DNA from 4 places in the Chryseobacterium tructae genome. Region 1 is predicted to be linked to each of the others. Evidence: riboswitches for the same ligand, from Rfam matches in the RefSeq annotation. Region 1 holds a riboswitch; each other region holds the start of a gene.
The links. Region 1 has a riboswitch for cobalamin ahead of QWZ06_RS18620 (T9SS type A sorting domain-containing protein). Riboswitches for the same ligand answer to the same signal wherever they lie in the genome.
Positions count from the first base shown of each region.

Region 2: another riboswitch for cobalamin. It lies ahead of prpB (methylisocitrate lyase); the one in region 1 lies ahead of QWZ06_RS18620 (T9SS type A sorting domain-containing protein).
Region 3: another riboswitch for cobalamin. It lies ahead of metE (5-methyltetrahydropteroyltriglutamate--homocysteine S-methyltransferase); the one in region 1 lies ahead of QWZ06_RS18620 (T9SS type A sorting domain-containing protein).
Region 4: another riboswitch for cobalamin. It lies ahead of QWZ06_RS05940 (TonB-dependent receptor plug domain-containing protein); the one in region 1 lies ahead of QWZ06_RS18620 (T9SS type A sorting domain-containing protein).

Region 1 covers NZ_JAUFQR010000001.1:3,768,217-3,773,561, forward strand. The annotation lists gene QWZ06_RS18610 (esterase-like activity of phytase family protein) at 213-1,037, opposite strand; gene QWZ06_RS18615 (esterase-like activity of phytase family protein) at 1,013-1,480, opposite strand; cobalamin riboswitch at 1,736-1,925, shown strand; gene QWZ06_RS18620 (T9SS type A sorting domain-containing protein) at 2,003-3,118, shown strand; partial or broken gene clpP (ATP-dependent Clp endopeptidase proteolytic subunit ClpP) at 3,249-3,930, opposite strand; gene dnaG (DNA primase) at 4,042-5,345, opposite strand, start outside.
Region 2 covers NZ_JAUFQR010000001.1:1,772,752-1,778,096, forward strand. The annotation lists gene QWZ06_RS08675 (CoA-acylating methylmalonate-semialdehyde dehydrogenase) at 1-33, opposite strand, end outside; partial or broken gene QWZ06_RS08680 (bifunctional 2-methylcitrate dehydratase/aconitate hydratase) at 109-1,559, opposite strand; gene prpC (bifunctional 2-methylcitrate synthase/citrate synthase) at 1,594-2,748, opposite strand; gene prpB (methylisocitrate lyase) at 2,735-3,643, opposite strand; cobalamin riboswitch at 4,089-4,282, opposite strand; gene QWZ06_RS08695 (helix-turn-helix domain-containing protein) at 4,612-5,345, opposite strand, start outside.
Region 3 covers NZ_JAUFQR010000001.1:2,578,518-2,583,862, reverse strand. The annotation lists gene QWZ06_RS12785 (alkaline phosphatase) at 1-829, shown strand, start outside; gene QWZ06_RS12780 (XRE family transcriptional regulator) at 939-1,730, opposite strand; gene QWZ06_RS12775 (hypothetical protein) at 2,177-2,419, opposite strand; gene QWZ06_RS12770 (Lrp/AsnC family transcriptional regulator) at 2,515-2,976, opposite strand; cobalamin riboswitch at 3,166-3,298, shown strand; partial or broken gene metE (5-methyltetrahydropteroyltriglutamate--homocysteine S-methyltransferase) at 3,273-5,344, shown strand.
Region 4 covers NZ_JAUFQR010000001.1:1,223,001-1,228,345, reverse strand. The annotation lists gene QWZ06_RS05950 (hypothetical protein) at 1-741, opposite strand, end outside; gene QWZ06_RS05945 (hypothetical protein) at 756-995, opposite strand; gene QWZ06_RS05940 (TonB-dependent receptor plug domain-containing protein) at 1,001-2,842, opposite strand; cobalamin riboswitch at 2,878-3,055, opposite strand; gene QWZ06_RS05935 (T9SS type A sorting domain-containing protein) at 3,221-4,516, opposite strand; gene QWZ06_RS05930 (hypothetical protein) at 4,773-5,174, shown strand; gene QWZ06_RS05925 (helix-turn-helix domain-containing protein) at 5,201-5,345, shown strand, end outside.

The sequences.
Region 1 (5,345 bases):
CAGTTTGTCATTGACTACGTCGAATCTTCGATTTCTGACGAAGGAAGAATCTCTACACAACTTTTCTTACCATTTTACAGCTTAGATTTCTCAAGAATTCCACTGTTTCCGTTTTAAGTTTTGGAGTAAAATACTTCTATTGAACCATTTAAATGATATCCAATAAAAAACGGCGGAATAAATCCCGCCGTTTTCCTTTAAAAAAAATCTAATTATTGAATATCGACTACGTACATAGTTCCTTTATCTACCTTCCCGGTTTTAGGAAGTATTTTTGCTTTAGGATTTCCGTTCCCATCATCTACTACTCCAAAGTCATCATCATTGAAAACAGCCAGTTTATTATTTCCTAAATAAACAATTCCCTCGAATTTATCATGTTCATATCCCAGTTTAGCCACCAGGTCTACTGCTAATTTTTTAGAAACAGGTTTAATCCCTGCCTTGGTAAGCTCATCCCATGTACATTGTTCCAGAGCTTTTCCATTGACCAGCATTCCGTCTGCAGCTGCAAGATCAGTTCCGTTTACATCTGTGGCTTCAGCTAGATTAATTCTGTACACTTTTTTAATTCCACTTTGTGTTCCAAAATTACCGTCTCTCTCAATAACAAGAAATTCATTATTACCTAATGCTGTAATATCACAAACTGAGTCGGAAGCTCCGCCATCCTGTTTATAAAGATATTGCTTTGTTTTTCCGGTGGTGATATCGAAAGTAACGATCCTCGTTAAGGTTGTATTGGTTGCCAAAGCTTTTGAAGGAACAAACATCATAGATTGTATGGTTCCTACTAATGTTTTTCCATCCGGAGTTATACAAAGTCCTTCCATCCCTCTATTGGCTCTTCTTTTCGCCAAAACGGCAGGTAATTTTCTATTTCCTGTATTTACACCAATCGGGCTTATTCTTTCAAGCTCTACTCCATCGGCATTGTAATGAACAATATGCGGACCGTATTCATCGGATACCCAGAATGTCCCATCTGCTGCTGCCACAATACTTTCACTGTCTAAACCATAATTATCTGTGCCCAAACATTTCCTGCTGCATCATATGCTACTTCACCTGTACTGCCCATTCCCACAGGATTTGGAAGCCCTGTAATGGGTTTTCCTGCTGGATTTTTAAGCTTAATATACTTGATAACCTCTATTTTTCCGTCTGCATTAATTTTAAAATGCATAATGGTAGGAGTAAAATCAGGGGTTAAAAACTTTTTCCCTTTCAGATAATCTGTATTCGGACCACGGTCTGTAATGACATAAAACTCTCCTTTTCTCGTAGGATGAGCTGCTGCTCCGGAACCGAATCCGCCATTAATTACATCCACACCATTTATCGTTGCCAATTTCGTAAATGGAAACTCCTGTGGAAGTTTAGAATAATTAATGTCTTGGTTATTTACATTGGTGTCATCGTCTTTGCTGCATGACCATAATGCAGTCATCATCAAAGCAGATAATAGTAGTTTTTTCATATTAACTTTTATGGCGCGAAAGTATAAATTGATTATAAACTGATCTTGAATATAATGATAATTGTATTTTAACAATAGAATCTAAAGATGAATTCAATATAAACAACAAAAACACTATTTTAACTTAAAAAAGTAAATATTTATACCCAATATCCTATCAATCAATAAAATTCATTTTTAAATAATACAATTAATTTTCAAAAAGACTAGAAACAAATCTATAATTCACAAAACAGATATCAAAAATTTATGTGATATATTTGTCCTCTTTAAGGTTGAACACTGTTCATAATAGGGAATCAAGTGAGAATATTATCCAAATCTTGAGCTGTACCCGCAACTGTAAGCTGTTTATTCCTATAGTTTCATTATACCACTGGGCTTTGCCTGGGAAGGTTAGCTATAGGATGCGAGCCAGGAGACCTACCTTAAATAGACATTTAGTTTTAGGATATGGACATATCGTATGTCTTCATTTCCTATCAATAAGTTTCGGGAATAAAACTTTAATTTAATTATATTATGAGAAAAATCTATTTTTTTTTCTTACTGCTTTGTACGCAGTTTTTCTTTGCCCAATTCACAGAAAACGACATTAAGTTTTGGGTAGGAACCGGTTCTAAAAAAGCCTATTTCATTGCCGATTTTAATGACAACAATACTCCTACCTCTTATGCCTGGGGCTACCGTTTTGATGATGATAATTTAAAGGCAGAAGACATGATCAATGCTATCATTTCGGCAGAACCTAAAATGGAAGCTGATATTCTTTCAGGGTATATGTACAGTTTTGCCTACAACCACCATACACCAAGCACCGATGATTATTGGATTCCGTGGTTTGGGCCAAATGCAGAAAATATGTCTAATAACAATAATGGCCCAGGATCTGTTAATTTAACAGACGGGCTATGGTTTGGTATTTCCTATGGTATTGATGAAATAGATACTCCTCCATCAACTCCGGTACCTGCCTACAGTTCTCAATGGTACACCTCATCTCAAATTACCAACTGGATTGGAACTGGAACTCATAAAAGTCTTGTTGTTGTAGATTTTGGAACCCATAATGCTAATGGCAATGCCAATTCTTTTGTTTTTGGAATTCAATATAATGGCAGCATAACAGCGGAGCAAGCTCTGCAACTGATTCAGTCAAACGCTTCCTATTTCAATTTTACCTCCAATAATAACCAGGTTTCAAGTTTATCATTAAATAGCTTCTCAGGAAATAGCTCAGGAGCTGGAAACTGGAAATTATATACAGGAAAAGACCTTTCAAGCTGGCAGAAAAAAACTAATCTTAGTCAAATTCAACTGAACAACAATACGTGGTTGGGATTAAGCTTCGGTGAAAGAAGACCATTCACTCCTACTGAGGCAAGCAATGCTACATTATCTGTGGCTTCAGTCAATAAAAAAGCTTCCTTCAGCATTTACCCAAATCCAACAAGTGATTTTATTCAGATTGAAACATCTGAAAGCATCCAAGAAGTGAATATCTATTCTTCTTTAGGACAGAAAGTGATGACTTCCCCAACAACGAAGATTAATGTTAAATCTTTAAATACTGGAGTATACTGGGTTGAGGTTAAGACTAAGAATGGTTCTACCGTTCATAAGATTGTAAAGAAGTAGAGAGGGGATTATCACGTCTTCAATTGTGGTTTAATTCCTCATATTTATTTTGCTCAAGATATATATTCGTGACTAAAACAAAAAACGCATCCCAATTGGGATGCGTTTTTCGATATGATCATACAATCAATTATTTTTTCTCTGCTCTTTGAAGAACCTCATCTACCATTCCGTAGCTCTTAGCTTCTTCAGAAGTCATCCAGTAATCTCTGTCGGAAGATTCTCTACCCATTCATAAGTTTGTCCTGAATGGTGAGCGATGATGTCATAAAGCTCCTGCTTTAATTTCAGCATTTCTCTTAAGTTGATTTCCATATCAGAAGCTACTCCCTGAGCACCTCCTGAAGGCTGGTGAATCATTACTCTTGAATGCTTAAGCGCAGAACGTTTTCCTTTTTCTCCAGCAACCAATAATACAGCTCCCATTGATGCAGCCATTCCTGTACAAATTGTCGCAACATCCGGCTTAATGATCTGCATTGTGTCATAAATACCTAATCCTGCGTATACGCTACCACCAGGAGAGTTGATATAGATTTGAATATCTTTAGAAGGATCTGCACTTTCCAAGAATAAAAGCTGAGCTGTAACGATGTTCGCTACTTGATCATCAATTCCTGTTCCAAGGAAGATAATTCTGTCCATCATCAAACGAGAGAAACGTCCATCTGAGCAACGTTTAATCTTCTTTCCTCCATGATGTACGGAGTTAAGTTCGTTGGGCCATACATTCCCATATACTGATCGGTAGCTAAACCGTTGTTTCCTAAATGTTTTACAGAGAAATCTCTGAATTCTTTTTTAATGTCCATATTGATATTATGTATTATTTTAAAATATTTTCAAAGTTTAAATTACAATATTTATTCCTAAAATTTTATAGGACTTTTTGTCACAGAATCCGGAATCCTTTTGTCTTTAAACTATCTTTTTCTACCTGCATAGATTCCCTTGATTGGGGAATATTCGATAATATTACTGAGTCTGATAGAAGCTTGTTTCAATAAAGTAATCTTTTTAATCAGCTCATAATACTTTACATCATCCGTACTGCTGTATTGATCAAGTTCTTTCGCTGTTTCTGTAATCAGATAATCAATATATCTGTATTTATGTAGCAAAACATCACCCTGGATCTGATCTGCAACTTTATCACCATAATTAGGCGGATAAATATTTCTGGAAGCCCAGTTTTCCAGTTCATCCAGCGGCATCAAAGCATCTACAACCTTTGTAGTAATCTCTTCATCCATAAAAGATACAAAAAAGTTTCCACTTCTCAGCTCGTCTTTCTGAATCCCTTCCCTTACCTGATTGATAATGATTTCATTTTCTTTAACTAAAAATATATATTGTTCTTCCTCAAAATGATGAAGAATTTCTTCAATGACCGTAATCTGATACTCTTCATTATTCTCACTTTTTCTTTTAAGAACGATATCTCCAAACATCAGCATATGATCTACCAATTTATTCTCCATAAACAGGACATCAAATAAGAAAGGATCTTCTTTTTCCTTATCTAAAGGAACAATCTCCAACTTTGGAGCTGCTTTTTCCTTTTGTTGCTGCTGAACATGATGCGTCTGATTCTGGGTAATCTGCTTCTGAACATCTAATTCATTGAAAAGACTCTGCTCAGACAGTCCGAATTTATTGGAAACTTCCTTCAGATAAACTTCTCTTTTCAGTGCATTCTGCACAAAGGAAACCGATTTCACGATATCACGGATGGCCTCCGCTTTTTTGATAGGATCATTTCCAACATCCCGCAACAGAATTTCCGCTTTAAAGTCGATGAAATCCATCGCTTCATTTTCAATGTATTTTTCTACATATTCCTGCGGGTGTTTTCTGGCAAATGAATCGGGATCATCACCATCAGGGAACAGTAAAACACGGATGTTCATTCCCTCTGTCAGCAACATGTCTATGCTTCGGAAGCTGGCTTTAATACCGGCATTATCTCCATCAAAAAGAATCGTTACGTTTTCAGTAAGTCTCTTAATTAATTTAATTTGCTCAGTGGTAAGGGAAGTTCCGGAACTCGCTACAACGTTTTCAATTCCGGACATATGAAGTGAAATCACATCCATATACCCTTCCACCAAAAGACAGCCGTTCTTTCTGGAAATGGCCTGTTTACTCTGGTTTAATCCATAAAGTACATTGGATTTATGATAGATCTCCGTTTCCGGTGAATTGAGATACTTTGCTGTTTTTACGT
Region 2 (5,345 bases), 2.0 Mb from region 1:
TCCATTGATTAATATTTTTACTTTTTGTGACATCGTTTTATAAGTTGAAAAGTTGAAAAGGAAAGTTGAAAGTAAGTGGTGTTGCTTACTTTCAACTTTCAATAGAGTTTATATTACCAGTAAATCAAGGAATTCATTGACATTAAGGTTAATCAATGTTTCATATTCCAATGAGTTTTCAAGGACTGTTTTTTGTTGTTTTTCAGGAAATATACGGGCTAAGTTGACTTTGTATTTCTTGATAAGTTCAGGAATTCCCTCCTCTCTTCTTCGCTTGTGCCCGATAGGGTATTCTACCACGATTTCATCTAAAATAGTTCCGTCATTCAGTTCTATAGTCATTGCATTGGCAATAGAACGTTTTTCCGGGTCATGATAATCTGTTGTAAACTGAACATCTTCAACACATTCAATTTTGTCACGCAGAACATCAATTCTCGGGTCAGATGCAATATTATTTTCGTAGTCAGCAGCGGTTAATCTTCCGTAGATCAATGGTACAGCTACCATATATTGAATACAATGGTCTCGGTCTGCCGGATTGTTGAGAGGACCTTTTTTATCGATGATACGAATCGCTGCTTCGTGAGTACGGATCGTAACCTTTTTGATATCATCGGTTGTTTTTCCAATCCCCTTCAAAGTTGTATGTAAAGTCATTGCAGCTTCTACAGCAGTTTGAGAATGGAACTCAGCCGGGAATGAAATTTTGAATAATACATTTTCCATAACGTAAGAACCATACTCTCTCTGAAATTTGAATTCATTTCCTTTGAAAGAAACGTCATAGAATCCCCATGTTTTTGCTGTTAAAGCAGATGGATAGCCCATTTCTCCTGTCTTTGCTATTAAGGCTAAACGTACTGCTCTTGAGGTTGCATCTCCGGCAGCCCAAGATTTACGGGAACCTGTATTGGGAGCATGACGGTATGTTCTTAAAGATTGTCCGTCTACAAAAGCTAATGAGACAGCATTGATGATCTCATCACGAGTTAAGCCTATCAATTTCCAACAACAGCTGTAGAAGCCAGTTTTACCAATAATACATGATCAAGACCTACTTTATTGAAAGAGTTTTCCAATGCCATTACGCCCTGAATCTCGTGAGCCATGATCATAGCTTCCAATACCTGTTTCATTTTTAAAGGCGCTTTTCCTTCTGCAATATTAGTTCTTGATAACCAGTCTGCTGTTGCTAAAATTCCACCCAGGTTATCTGAAGGATGTCCCCATTCAGCAGCCAGCCATGTATCATTAAAGTCTAGCCAACGGATAATAGCTCCGATATTGAAAGCAGCCTGAACAGGATCTAATTGAAATTGTGTTCCCGGAACCTTCGCGCCATGAGGAACAATTGTTCCTTTCACGATAGGGCCTAAAAGTTTTGTACAAGCTGGATAAGTTAAAGCTTCCAGACCACATCCGATCGTATCCAGAAGACAGTAATGTGCGGTCTTCCATGCTAAATCGTTTTTAATTTCATAGTTCAATACATAATCGGCAATATCTGTTAATACCTGATCTGGTTGTGGTCTTTCATTTGAAATGTGTGATGACATCTTTGTTTTATAGTTTTATTATTAGGTAATCTGTTTATTTTCTGTCTTGTAGAGAAATGTATTCTTTATTCTCCGGGCCTGTATAATTGGCACTTGGACGGATGATTTTTCCATCCTGTCTCTGTTCAACAATGTGGGCACTCCATCCTGTCACTCTGGAAATAACGAATAGCGGTGTAAACATGAGAGTGGGTACTCCCATTAAGTGATAGGATACGGCAGAAAACCAATCCAGGTTTGGAAACATTTTCTTTTCTTCCCACATGACGGTTTCTAATCTTTCTGCAATATTATAAAGCAACATATCTCCCGCTTCCTCAGAAAGTTCTTTTGCTACTTTTTTAATGACTACGTTTCTAGGATCTGAGATCGTGTAAACCGGATGTCCAAATCCGATGATGACCTCTTTGTTGGCAATACGCTGGCGGATATCAGCTTCCGCTTCGTCCGGTGAATTGTAACGGCTTTGGATTTCGAATGCCACTTCATTGGCACCCCCATGTTTTGGGCCTCTCAAAGCTCCGATTGCTCCTGTGATGCATGAATAAAAATCTGAAGCAGTTCCTGCAATAACACGAGCTGTGAATGTAGAGGCGTTAAATTCATGTTCAGCATAAAGATTAAGAGATATTTCCATTGCTTTTACCCAGGAATCGGGCGCTTTTTTACCATGTAAAAGATGAAGGAAATGTCCACCAATAGTATCATCGTCTGTCTCTACATTGATTTCTTTACCGTTATGTGTATAGTGATACCAGTATAAAAGTCCGGAACTGAATGAAGCTAATAATTTATCTGCAATATCTCTTGCTCCGGCAACATTGTGATCGTCTTTTTCCGGCTGAATGCTTCCGATAGCAGATACCATAGATCTCATTACATCCATGGGATGAGCAGCTGCAGGAATACTCTTTAAAATATTTCTTACAGAATGGGGTAGCCCTCTTAAAGACTTTAATTTAGCTTTATAATTTTTCAACTGGGCTCCGGTAGGCAGCTGACCATAGATCAAGAGATAAGCTACTTCTTCAAACTCTGCTTTCTCTGCCAGATCCAGGATATCATATCCTCTGTAATGAAGATCATTTCCACTTTTTCCTACGCTACAAAGCGCGGTATTACCTGCTGCTACTCCTGAAAGGGCTACGCTTTTCTTAGGCTTGAATGTTGGTTCGCTATTCGTTGACATTACTATTTTGTTTAAAAAGGTTATCTAATTTTTGTTCATAATTATGGTATCCAATGCTTTGGTAGAGCTCTTCTCTGGTTTGCATCGTGTCTAATACATGGGCCTGTGTTCCGTCTTTGCGAATGTGCTCATAAACATTGAGAGCCGCTTTATTAGCAGCACGGAAAGCTGAAAGAGGGTAGAGGATCAGTCCTACTCCTGCGGTTTTTAATTCATCAACAGTATACATGCTGATCATTCCAAATTCAGTGATATTAGCCAAGACGGGGATTCCTGTGGCATCTACAAATTTTTGATAGAAGCTTAAATCGGGAACGGCTTCTGCGAAAATAAAATCGGCACCAGCTTCTTTGTAGGCGGCAGCTCTTTCTAAGGTTTTTTCCAGTCCTTCATTGGCAAAAGCATCGGTTCTGGCTCCGATAACAAAGCTTTCATCGGTACGGGCATCAGCGGCAGCTTTCAATCGGTCTACCATTTCTTCTTTGCTTACGATTTCTTTTCCAGGACGGTGTCCACAACGTTTTGCTCCTACCTGATCTTCGATATGCAGAGCTGCTGCTCCCGCTTTGATTAATGACTTTACAGTTCTTGCAACATTAAAGGCTGATGGACCAAATCCTGTATCTACATCTACCAATAAAGGTAAATCGCAAACATTGGTAATGCGCTGAATGTCTATTAATACATCTTCCAGCGTGGTGATTCCCAAATCCGGAATTCCTAAAGATCCGGCAGCAACACCACCTCCAGAAAGATAAATGGCATTAAAGCCGGCTTGTTTCGCCAGTAATGCATGATTGGCATTGATGGCTCCAACAATCTGAAGAGGACTTTCTTTTTGCATAGCCTCCCGGAATTGGGCACCGGGAGACTTCCAGTTTTCATGTGTAGTCATTTTAATATTTATTGTTTAGTTGAATTTTGTTCGGTAAGAAAGAAGAGCTTTTATGCTGGGGTGAGGATGTAAAAAGAGAATGGTTAAAGGAAATCAGATGGGTTGTTGGTGAGCACAAAGACAGATATTTTTGAGAAATTCTGCATAATGAGATCTGTGATGTCATAGATCTGCTGCTCGTGGATACATAATTGTGATTGGTTTGGTACATCTTTTAACTTTTTACATAGATTAAACCCTATAAAAAGTTCTTGGTAAACTTCACGATGTTTTGTGAGAAAGAAAAATTACGGAAAGGGGACACGGATGAGTTACAGACCTGCAGAATAAACATATACTGTTCTGCTAGTATCTATCTCAAAAATTAAATAAGTTGATAAGCAATTTTATCACACAATTATCCATACCGTATCATACCTGACTATAAGCTTCAGATCGCGAAAGCATCGTCACTACGAAATAGGCAGGTCTCCTGACTTGTAACAGTTTTTATCATCCTTCCCATATACCGGAGCATACAGTGGATATTGATTTGATAAAAACCTTTTAGTGTTACTTACAGTTGCGCGACAGTTCGTGATTTACACACGATTCCCTTTTAATTCACAGCTAAGTGTAACCAATTTCGGTTGATAAAGAAGGTGTTAAGAACTCCTTGGTGGTAAATATAGCCATTTTATGAGAACGACAAAATATTTTATGTAAACAATAATTAATTTTAGGTAATGGGTTGATTGTGTTTTGTTTGTGAAACTTTGTTTTTTAATGATATGATAAAAATCAGTGTTTTCAAAGGTTTTTTTTATTACCAAATCGTTAACAAATACGGTTGAATATTAAATGAAATAAAATAAAGGATGTGTTTTATGGTAACTTTTTGTATCTGAAAATAGACCCATTAAGCCTAAAAAATTATAGATTTTGAAAAGGTCATTATCAGTAAATATGAACTGAAATCATTGAAGAATTTAATGAGTCAGTCCATTGGTATTTCTAAGCTTACTTGGGATTAAATTGTATTTTCTCTTAAATGCAGCCGAGAAATGTCTTGGGTTTTTATATCCAATAATATCAGAGATCTCGTTAATATTCAGGTTTCCTTCAAGAAGCATTTTTTTCGCTTCTTCCATTTTCAGATCGTTCCAGAAGTTGAAAACGGTAGTTCCGAATAGTTCTTTAAATCCTTTTTTCAGTGTAAATTCGTTTGTTCCTACCTGATGGGCAAGGTCTATTAATGAACAGTTTGTACTGAGATTATTGATAATAAAGTCCCTCACTGCATATATTTTTTCTTCATCTTTTTTAAGTAATGATGAGTTGGAAGAGTCACTTTTGAAAAGCTGTTCCAGTTGTAAAAGAAGCAATTCAGCAACTTTAGCTTCCAGATAAATTCTTTTAAAAGTCCCTTTTCGGTCACAATGGATGATGTCGTTTAGAATCTGATACATTTCCAGGCTGATGCGGTTATGATCCGGATTGATGAGACATGAGTGCTGTTTTTCAATCGCATTTCTGAAGGTATTGAATAAACCGGAGTCTTCGGGAAGGAATTTTTTAAAAAAGTTAGGAGCCAAATTGATTTCCAGGATCTGCATTTCCTGACCGTCAAATTCCATCTGACCGGACATCTGATTTGCATAAATAATGTTGTGCTGGTAGCTGTCAAAACACACTTTACTATTGAAGTTTTCCGAAAGGGCGG
Region 3 (5,345 bases), 1.2 Mb from region 1:
TCCATTAAAAAGAGAAGACCAAAAAGATCTCTATTCCACTTATAGAAAAAAGAATTATCAAGTTTTGAAAGATCGTGCAGATTTAAAAAACATTAAAAAAGGAGATAAGATATTAGGAATTTTCAATACAGGAGCTTTACCTTATAGTATTGACAGAACTCACCTTTCTGAATTTAGAAATACACCGACTTTAGCAGAAATGGCCACTGCGGCTATTAATCAAATGAAGGATCATACGGAGGGCTTTGTTCTTCAGGTAGAGGGCGGAAAAGTAGACTGGGCAGCCCATGCCAATGATATTGCAGCATTGATTCATGATCAACTGGCATTTGATGAAGCGGTAAAAGCAGTAATGGATTTTGCTGAAAAAGATGGAAATACCCTGGTAATTATCACAACAGATCATGGAAATGCCAATCCCGGAACAATTTATGGAAAAGACGCCACAAAAAACTTCAATAGCATCTCATCTTATCAATACACCAATGAGTATATCCTGAATAAAATTCATAAAGATCACTCCATTAAAGATATTAAAGACTGGATATATGAAGCCAATATGTTGGTTTTGAATGATGATGAAGCCAAACATTTGCAAAGTTTCTACAGTGGATTGGAAAAAGAAGAAGGACTTTACAATTATAAAAAACTGCCATTTAAACTGTATTCAGAAATTCAGAAAAGCCGGAATTCGGTAGGCTGGATCAGTATGGATCATTCAGGAGATTATGTAGAAGTGGCAGCCTATGGACCAGGGAGTCAGTATCTACAGCCCTACCTTAAAAATACAGATTTACATGATCTCATGCTGAGAGCATCTCCTGTATAAACAGAACGTATTTTAACATCATATTTTACATTTTAGCTGGTTTTAAAACAGGCTCTCCAATTCATTTTGAAGAGCCTGTTTGCTTTGTAATATGACGTAACCAATTCGTTTATTTTGAAGACTTTCTACGGCGTATAGAAACTTTGTTATCCAGTTCTTTAATGTCTTGTCTTAGTTCCCGGAACATTTCCTTGAAATTATAGCTTTCATAATCTCCAGGTTCAAAATCTTCAGGGAAAATTCCTGAAGCATACTGCCAGATTTCCACAATATCTTCAAAGGGAATATCATAGGGTTCATAGAAAGAATTATCTGCACTTACAGAAATTGCATTTCCTTTATTTTCCTTAAAACGTTTATAGGTAATCCCATCATTTTGAGTAATGAAAACATAAGTTTTTCCAGGTTTCAACTCATCAATTCCCTCTACATATTTTCCTACAATATAGGAGCCATTTCTGAATGGTGGCATCGAATCTCCATCTGCCGGAAATGCTCTGTATTTTCCATTATTTAAAAAGGGAAGGGCAATACGCTGAAGACTTTCAATATATCCCACATCACTATATCCTTCCAAATATCCCATGGAAGCTTTTTGTGGAATAATTTCTATGGTGTCATTTCCAAGATCATCTACAGCTACAGGAAGAACAATTCTGTTATCCGGAAGCTTTAGCATATCTTCTGTTGAATATTTCTGAAGATCCACTGATAGCAGCAAATCTATACTCACATGAAAATACTTGGCGATTTTTATAAGAAGCTCCATAGGAGGTTCCGAGATTCCATTTTCGTATTTAGAATATCTCACTCTGGAGATCGCAAGGTCATCAGCTACATTTTGTTGAGAAAGCTTTCTCTTGGCTCTTAGAGAGCGTATATTATTTGAAAAAATTGACATTGATAGAAGTATGTCCACAAAAATACAAATTTTGCTCCCCGCTATCAATAATCAGAGCAGTTTTTACCCTAAAATTTGGAGAATTTTATCATTCCTTAACTAAAGCTAACGAAACTAGCTTAAAAAGACGTTCTTTTTTCCGGCTTAAGCCTTCATTTTTGAGATCAAAAACCTCATTTTAACAAATATTAAATATTAACCATAAAAAAGTTCATTTCCATTGAAAATATTAACTCTAAAATTTAAAATTTGAAATATGTTTTTTAAAATTTAGTAAATCAATCAGATACAAATAAAAACGATATTTTTAATATTACCCATTTATATTAACGAAATATTAAATGATAAAATTGTTTAATTATTTTATTCAAAATAATATAAGTTTATTATTAATTATCATATATTTGCTATGTATTAATCATATAAAATTTTAATCATGAAAAATTTCAAAAAACTAGACAGAAACGAACTAAATCAATTTCAGGAGAAGGATTACTTGATCCAATCGGAGGTTTACTAGGAGGTCTAGGAGGCGTTGTTGGTGGCGTTCTTGGAGGAGTAGGTACTATCGTTGGAGGTGTTGTTACCGGTGTAGGATCTACAGTAGGTGGAGTTATCGGCGGTGTAGGTACCGTTGTAGGAAACGCTTTATGCCAAACACAGTGTGTAGTTAATGGTGTAATCCACATCAAATTATTAGAGTGTGGTTCTACTTGCTAATCAGCAACCCCATTAAAAGTTAAAAAAGTATTGCCGCTCTAACAATAGAGCGGCTTTTTTTATTTTACAAAGTCAAACCCTGATTATTCTTTACTTCAGCCATTACAAATGTACTGTGTGTACTTCCTATAGAATCTACAGAACCGAGCTTATTAAATACAAAATCCTGATAATGTTTCATATCCCGAACCTGAACTTTTAACAGAAAATCAAAATCACCGGAAATATTGTAGCATTCTGCCACTTCTTCAATTTCCAGAATTTCTTTTACAAAATCATAGCCTACAGAACGATCATGGATCTTTAATTTGATTTGGCAAAATACCGTAAATCCACGGTTAAGCTTTTCTGCATCTAAAATAGCAGCATACCTTTTCACGAAACCTTCCTGCTCCAGTCTTTTTACTCTTTCAAAAACGGGGGAAGGAGAGAGGTTAATTTCTTTAGCAAGCTCTTTAACTGTCAGTTTTGCATTGTTCTGAAGCAATTTCAGCAGTTTTATATCCTTATCATCGAGATGTTCCACAGAATATTATTCTTTTAAGTTTAAAAATCATTCGAATTTACAGAATTATATTCTAAAAAAACAAAATTAAAAAGATTATTCAACCGAATAAAAACCTTTCTATTGTTAATATATTCTGGATTAGTAATTTTACACAAAATTAAAATCTTTTATCAAAGTTAATTTTGTTAAAAGATCAGTTCTTTACAATCTTCATCAAACAGGAAAGGTTTTACTTAAGGTAGATTAATAGGGAATCGTGTGAGAATCACGAGCTGTCGCGCAACTGTAAGTAAATGAGCCTTGTAGTAGGTGCGATTCCTACTCGTTATCATGAAGTAGCTCTTAAAAAGAACAATTCTGAACTGGATCTTTACTTTGCTATGGCAAGAGGTTATCAGAAAGACGGATTGGATATCACCGCCATGGAAATGACCAAATGGTTTGATACCAATTATCATTATATTGTTCCTGAGTTTTATAAAAATCAACAATTCAAGCTTACTTCAGATAAAATTTTCAATGAATTTGCAGGAGCAAAGCAAGCAGGAATTAATGCAAAACCTGTGATTATCGGTTTGGTTTCTTATTTACTTTTAGGAAAGGAAAAAGAAGAAGGATTTGATAAACTGGATCTTGCTCACAATCTTCTTCCGGTCTATATTGAGATTGTATCAAAATTACAAAGTCAGGGTGCTGAATGGATTCAGTTTGATGAACCTTTCTTAGCTTTAGATATCACTGAAAAAGCAAAAGAAGTGTATACTTTTGCTTATGCCGAACTTAGAAGACTATTTCCAAAGCTGAAATTCATTGTAACCACTTATTTTGAAGGGTTAAAAAACAATATACCCCTTGCTGCATCACTTCCTGTAAATGTTCTGCATATTGATCTGGTAAGAAACCCTGAACAGCTTGAAGATGTCCTTCATTCTACTCCAGAAAGCTTAAGCTTATCTCTTGGAGTGGTAGATGGAAGAAATATCTGGAAAAATGATTATGAAAGATCTTTATCCATCATCCAAAAAGCAATTGAAAAATTAGGTTCTGAAAGAGTTTTCATTGCTCCGTCGTGTTCTTTACTGCACTCACCATGCGATTTAGACTTTGAAACCGACCTTACTGCTGAAATCAAAAACTGGCTGGCTTTTGCCAAACAAAAGGTAAAAGAAGTAGTAACGCTTAAAGAATTAGTTTCAGGAGCTTCAGATCAAAATATTCTTCAGGATTTTGAGGAGAATAAACAATCGGTTTCAGACAGAAAAACATCTTCACTCATTCATAATGAAAGTGTAAAACAAAGAGCAAATTCTGTAACAGAGGCAGATTCACAAAGAAAAAATCTATTCAATATCCGTAAGGAAGCGCAACAAAAGGCACTACAACTTCCATTATTTCCTACAACAACCATTGGATCATTTCCACAGACTGCTGAAGTGAGAAGCTGGAGAGCTAAATTTAAAAAAGGAGAGCTTACTGCAGAGCAATATGATACTTTATTAAAAGAAGAGACCCAGAGAACCATTCGTTGGCAGGAAGACATTGGAATTGATGTTCTTGTTCATGGAGAATATGAGCGTAACGATATGGTGGAGTATTTCGGAGAGCAATTGAAAGGATTTACCTTCACTAAAAACGGCTGGGTTCAAAGCTACGGAAGTCGTTGTGTAAAACCACCAATCATTTTTGGAGATGTCTCCAGACCTGAACCGATGACAGTATACTGGTCTCAATATGCTCAGTCTCAAACCAATCAATGGGTAAAGGGATGTTAACAGGGCCTGTTACCATCTTGCAATGGTCATTTGTACGTGATGATCAGCCTCGTTCCGAAACCTGTAAGCAAATTGCCTTGGCCATTCGCGATGAAGTTCAGGATCTGGAGAAGGCGGGAATCAGAATTATCCAGATTGACGAACCAGCTATTCGTGAAGGTCTTCCATTGCGAAAAACAGATTGGCAGAATTATCTGAAATGGGCTGTGCAAGCGTTTAAGATCTCAGCAAGTGGAGTAGAAGATACGACTCAAATCCATACACATATGTGTTATTCTGAATTTAATGACATCATTAAGAATATTGCGGATATGGATGCTGATGTGATTACTATTGAATGTTCAAGGTCTCAGATGGAACTTTTACATGCTTTTGCAGACTTCAAATATCCTAATGAGATTGGTCCAGGTGTCTATGATATTCATTCACCGCGAGTTCCATCTAAGGAAGAAATGGTTGAACTCCTGAAAAAAGCTCAGGATGTAATTCCTTCCAGTCAGCTTTGGGTCAATCCGGACTGTGGCTTAAAAACCAGACATTGGGAAGAAACGGAAAAAGCATTAATTGCTATGGTTGCTGCTGCTAAAGAAGCTTCTGTAGAATATGCATCTTAAC
Region 4 (5,345 bases), 2.5 Mb from region 1:
AGCTCCAGATGTATTGTAAACAACAATCTTACTATCCTTCGTGAATCCGTTAGCATCAGAAGTAAAGATCAGATCTTTTACTACACTAAATCCATAAAGATCAGAATATTGCTCAGAGCTGCTTGCTACCGTAAACAATGGTGTAGTAGGTACAATTCCATTCTTCATATCCATTGTATACACACTTTTATCTGAGCTGAAATAGAATTTATTGTTTGAAATTTCCAGGTTTTTAGCATTAGCAATGCCTGTTAAAGTAGTTGTTTTTATAATATCTCCTGCACTTGATATCTGATAGATATAAGAATCTGTTGTTCCAGCTGCAATAGCATAAACATTTTGATTATTTGAAATTATCTTATTGATATTTCCCGTTACAGAAAAAGTCTTCTGAATTTCATTCGTTGTTGTGTTGATAAGCGTAATATTATTTCCATATCCAAATGAAGCATTTTGTACAAAAATATTATTCCCAGCTTCTACGATTCTCTCAACAGCTTCTGTAAAAGTGATTTTTTTAACAAGAGAATTGTCTGAAGTCTTATAAACACTTACAAATTTATCCCCATTATACTTATCATTAGTTACATACATGTTATTATTAGCAAATGCCATATAACGAGGCGTGTTAAGCCCTGCAGTAATTTCACCAGTTGCTTTAAAAGTACTGCGGTTTACAATCTGAATTTTGTTTGAGTTATTTAATAATAAATAAGCATTGTTTCCATTAAAAGCGATCATCTGAAGAACATCTCCTAGTTTTCCACCGTTATTAAAGAATAAATATTATCCTGCTTAACGCTTAGATCCGAAGTAACAAAGGTAACTTCTGCATTAGGTGTTCCATATTTACCTTCATTGGCAATCAGGAATCCGTTGCTATAATCAACTCTAGGTTGTAGAGTTAGCTCTTCAGTAGTATCAAGGCTACATGATGCTACCCCCACAAGAATCGTGAAAGCAAAAAGAAGATGTAAAAATTTGTTCAGTTTCATATTATTTAAAAATTAATTGTTGCGTAAATACTATAGTTTCTTTTCGGCATAGGATAATCGGCTACTGTCTGGTAAACGATATCTGTAAGATTATTCACTTTAAATCCCAGAGTATATTTTTTTAAAATATCTGCAGAAGCTCCTGCATTTAAAATAAAATAAGGATCTAAAGCTACCGATCGTTTTTGGTCTGCTGTGGTATAAGTAAGTCCGTTAAAAAGTCCCTGAGCATAGATTGTAAGGAAGTCAAATTTATAATCTATAGATCCCGTTGCTTTATGCAAAGGAACGTACATCAATTGTTTTTGAGTTTCCTTATTCGTAGACCTTGAATAGGTATATCCTGCATTGATCTTCAGACTATGTCTGCCAAAATTTTTATTCCAGGTAACCTGTGATTCCAATCCGTAAAATTCAGATTTATAGGTATTAAAAGGAGACCAATATCCATAAGGAGTAGGAAGCCAGCTAATATAATCTTTAATATCCATGTAATATGGGCTAAGCGTAATCTTAAAACCTCCAAAATTAAACTCATGATCCATATCAAGATTAAAAGAAGTCTCAGGCCTTAAATTCAGGTTCCCTCCCGGCTGCCAATAAAGATCATTAAAAGTAGGATATCTGAAGTTTCTTGAAAAGCTTGCTCCTATATGATACCATTTCAAAGCATTCCATTTCCCAGAAAAAGAATACAGAACCGGAGATGAGATTCCCTCTATAAAATCCTTCTTTATACCTGCTTCAAAACGTAAGTCTTTGGAAGCAAAATATCTAATCATTCCGGATACAGAACCTATATTTCGGCTAATATTTTTTATTCCCGTATCATATCCCACTGCTTTATTCACTTGAAACTCTCCAATAGCATTAATATTGATTTTGGGAGTTATAAAGTAATTAAAATCGTTTTTAAAGATATAATTCTTTCCTTCAGCTCCACTTGATTTGCTCGAATGAATATCCGAAAAATACCGGTAATTATCTTCGGTATAAGCAGCCTTTAAGCTATTGGAAAGATTGGTTTTATTAATATCCCAGGAAATAAGGCTTCGTACGGTGTTTGCTTTATATTTTGTTCTGTTACCATTTTCCTCGTAAATCATATAATGTTGCGAAGCATCAAACATCTGGCTCTGCCATGAAATTGTCTGAGCATCTGCAATTTTATAAGCTGCACCAATATTAAAGGTTGTATTGTAATACCTTCCATTGATATTCTTAAATGGGGTTCTGCCTACTACCAATTCCGGAACTTCATAATCGTTCGCACTTACGGCATAATTTGCAGAAGCTTTAAAGCTAAATTTATCATTACTGTAAGAACCTTTCACAAAATTATTATAAGTACCAAAAGAAGCTACTTCCGAAAACAGAGAACCATGAAATCCTTTATTAAAATCAAGATTATTGTTCAGGTGAATACTTCCTCCAATAGCTCCCGAACCATAGATAACACTTCCCCCGCCCGGTTTTATTCCGATCTGATCATAGCCAAACAATGCAATATTGTTAATATCTCCCTGACCTAAAAAATTAGAATTAATATTAATTCCGTTCCAGACAAAAGCGGTCTGTGAGGCTGATGTTCCTCTAAAAGACGGTGAAGAAACAGCGCCACGGCCATTTTCTTTAATATAAAGATTAGATTGAAACCTCAGCAATTCGGAAAGGTTAGTAGAATTCTTTTGAGCTTCTATAGGAGTAATCGTTTTTACAGGATGGAAAAGTTTCACCTTATTCATCTGGCTGTCGAATATATATATCGTATCAACAACTTTCTCCTGTCCGAAAAGAAAGCAGCCATAAGATGACAAAAACAGTACTAAAGATCTTTTTATATCCATATTCTTCTACTTTTCCTCCGAAAGCAATATGTTTTTTTTTGATTATTATTCTGGCAGGTCTCCTGACTTTCGCTTTCTGTGCCTTCCCGTTTTTATACAGTGGCTATGTACAGAAATTCTTGTTGCGATTTACAGTTGCGGGGACAGTTTGGGAGTTTCACCCAATTCCCTTTTCATTCCAATATACTGGAAACCATAATTTTTGCAAAGATAGTTTTTTAAATGTATTAGGCAAAAAATGAATTTTATAACAGGCGGTCAGGAAGATACGAATGAAAATCACCAGCCTTCGTTTTTCAACTCCCGACATAAAAATAGCTGCTTCCAATAATGAAAGCAGCCATTCAATGTATAACTATTATTAAAATTTGTTGAATCTTACTTTTTGATGAATTTATGATTCTGTTGCTTTCCTCCTTTTTGTGAAAGCTGTAGTATATAATTTCCTTTTGGTAATGAAGCTACATCAATGTGATCTTCTACAGATGTGAATGATTTTACTCTTTGCCCAACCATATTATACACTTCCGCTTTTTCAATTTTTCCTGCCCCTTTAAAGTATAAAATATCAGTTACCGGATTAGGATAAATACCAATAATATTTTTATTTTTCTCCACATCACTTACTGATAGAGATCCTGTGATATCCAAATAAAAAGCTACCATTTGATTGGAAGCGTCCACACCCATTCCTGCAATTTTATAACCATCCTGAGAAATAGCCAACGGCAGTCCCATTGTTACTCCATTTGTATTAATTCCTAAGCTTTCAGCATACTCATTAAGATTAATACGTCCACTCTCTTCTGTCCAGATAAAGCCTTCTCCAGACATTGGTGGTGCTCCAAAGGCACGATAAAATCCAATGACTTTCGTTCCATCTCCAGAAATTCCGGTTGCACCTCCTTTGAAAAAGAATGAAGCATTAGGATGTGTTATATAGGTAACTCCAGTTCCAGCCTTCCATACATAAGGATTAGGATTAGCTGAACCAATTATGGTATTTCCATCTGCAGAAACAGCCCCTGCTTCACCTACATTATCACCATTGTTATCGGTAATAAAGCTTTCTACCCCATCTATCCACTTGGCGCCACTTCTGGTTCCTGTAGGTTCATCCTGCCAGCCCACGATTACATTTCCTGCAGAGCTTATAGCATTCGCTCTTGAACTACGTCCTGTAACCATACTTCCAAGATCTATTATTCCATTGGTTTCATCCCATTTAACTGCATGAGCACTTGCTGCCGAAAGCCAGCCTAACCCTACAATTGTATTTCCATCAGCAGACATTCCCCAAGCAGAACTTACACTACCATCCCAACCCGTAGGAACGAGACCTCCTCTGTTAACCCATGTAGAAGAGGATACATCGTAAGTTGAAATTTCATTAAACCCTGTTGCTGTATTGGTCACTGAAGATGTGATTTTCAATCCGTCATTAGAAACAACTGTTCTTCCTGCAGCCGGATAGCCATTTGATATAGATCCTATTTGTACAATCCCATTGTTAGCGTCCCACATAAATATTCCGCCACCAGATGTATGCATACTTACCACTCCTTTATTAGAAATAGCTCCTACATTATAATTTCCATATCCCATTACAGTAAGCTGGGCTTCAGCCACACCAAAATTCACGAAGAAATAAGCTACCAATAATTTAATTGTCATTTTGTAAAAATTTTCCATATATGATTATATTTAATATTTTAAATCAACAGAAACAATATTAATATTATATTTAACCAAACAAAAGGAAAAGGCTTTCACAATTCGTGAATTTCGAAAGAATTAAAATTTTAAAACCCTAATAATCAAACTCTTAAATAAAATTCATTTTGAAAACTGATTTTAGAAGAATCATTAGAAAAAACATAAAAAGTACATTGTTATTCAGTAAATATATAAGAATAGCAGACTCATTTTATTGCTGACATTTGTCGTATATTCTATTATTATCAAAGGACAATCTGGCCCGGATTTTAATATTATCGCTGATAAGGCATTCCAGAAACTGTATCAAAATTCTGATGATTGCATCAGCTATACTCAGGGAATTCTCGTAAGTGATCAGGACATAGAACATAAAATCATCCTACAGAATATAATCTCACAGGCTTTCGCTATGAAGGGTGATTATATGCAGTCTGTCAATAGTTTTTCCCAAAAAGAAGATCAGGATCAAAATTTATCTTACTTCATGCAGATCTTTGGGGATTACAATCTGGCAGACCAATATCAGAACCTGGGACTATACAATCAGTCAAAAAAGATAATTGTTCATCTCTTATCGGATCAGAAACTTCTGAAAGCAATGATCCTAAATTAAGGATAACAACAGCGAAACTATATCAATTGCAAGCTCTGAACCTAGGAATCAACAGAGATTACCCGAATGCATTAAAAAACCTTGACAAAAGTGACCAATACATTGATCCTTATAATGAAGAGAATAAAATTATAAAAACAGAAAACAGAATTTTTCGTTCTTCTTATTTAA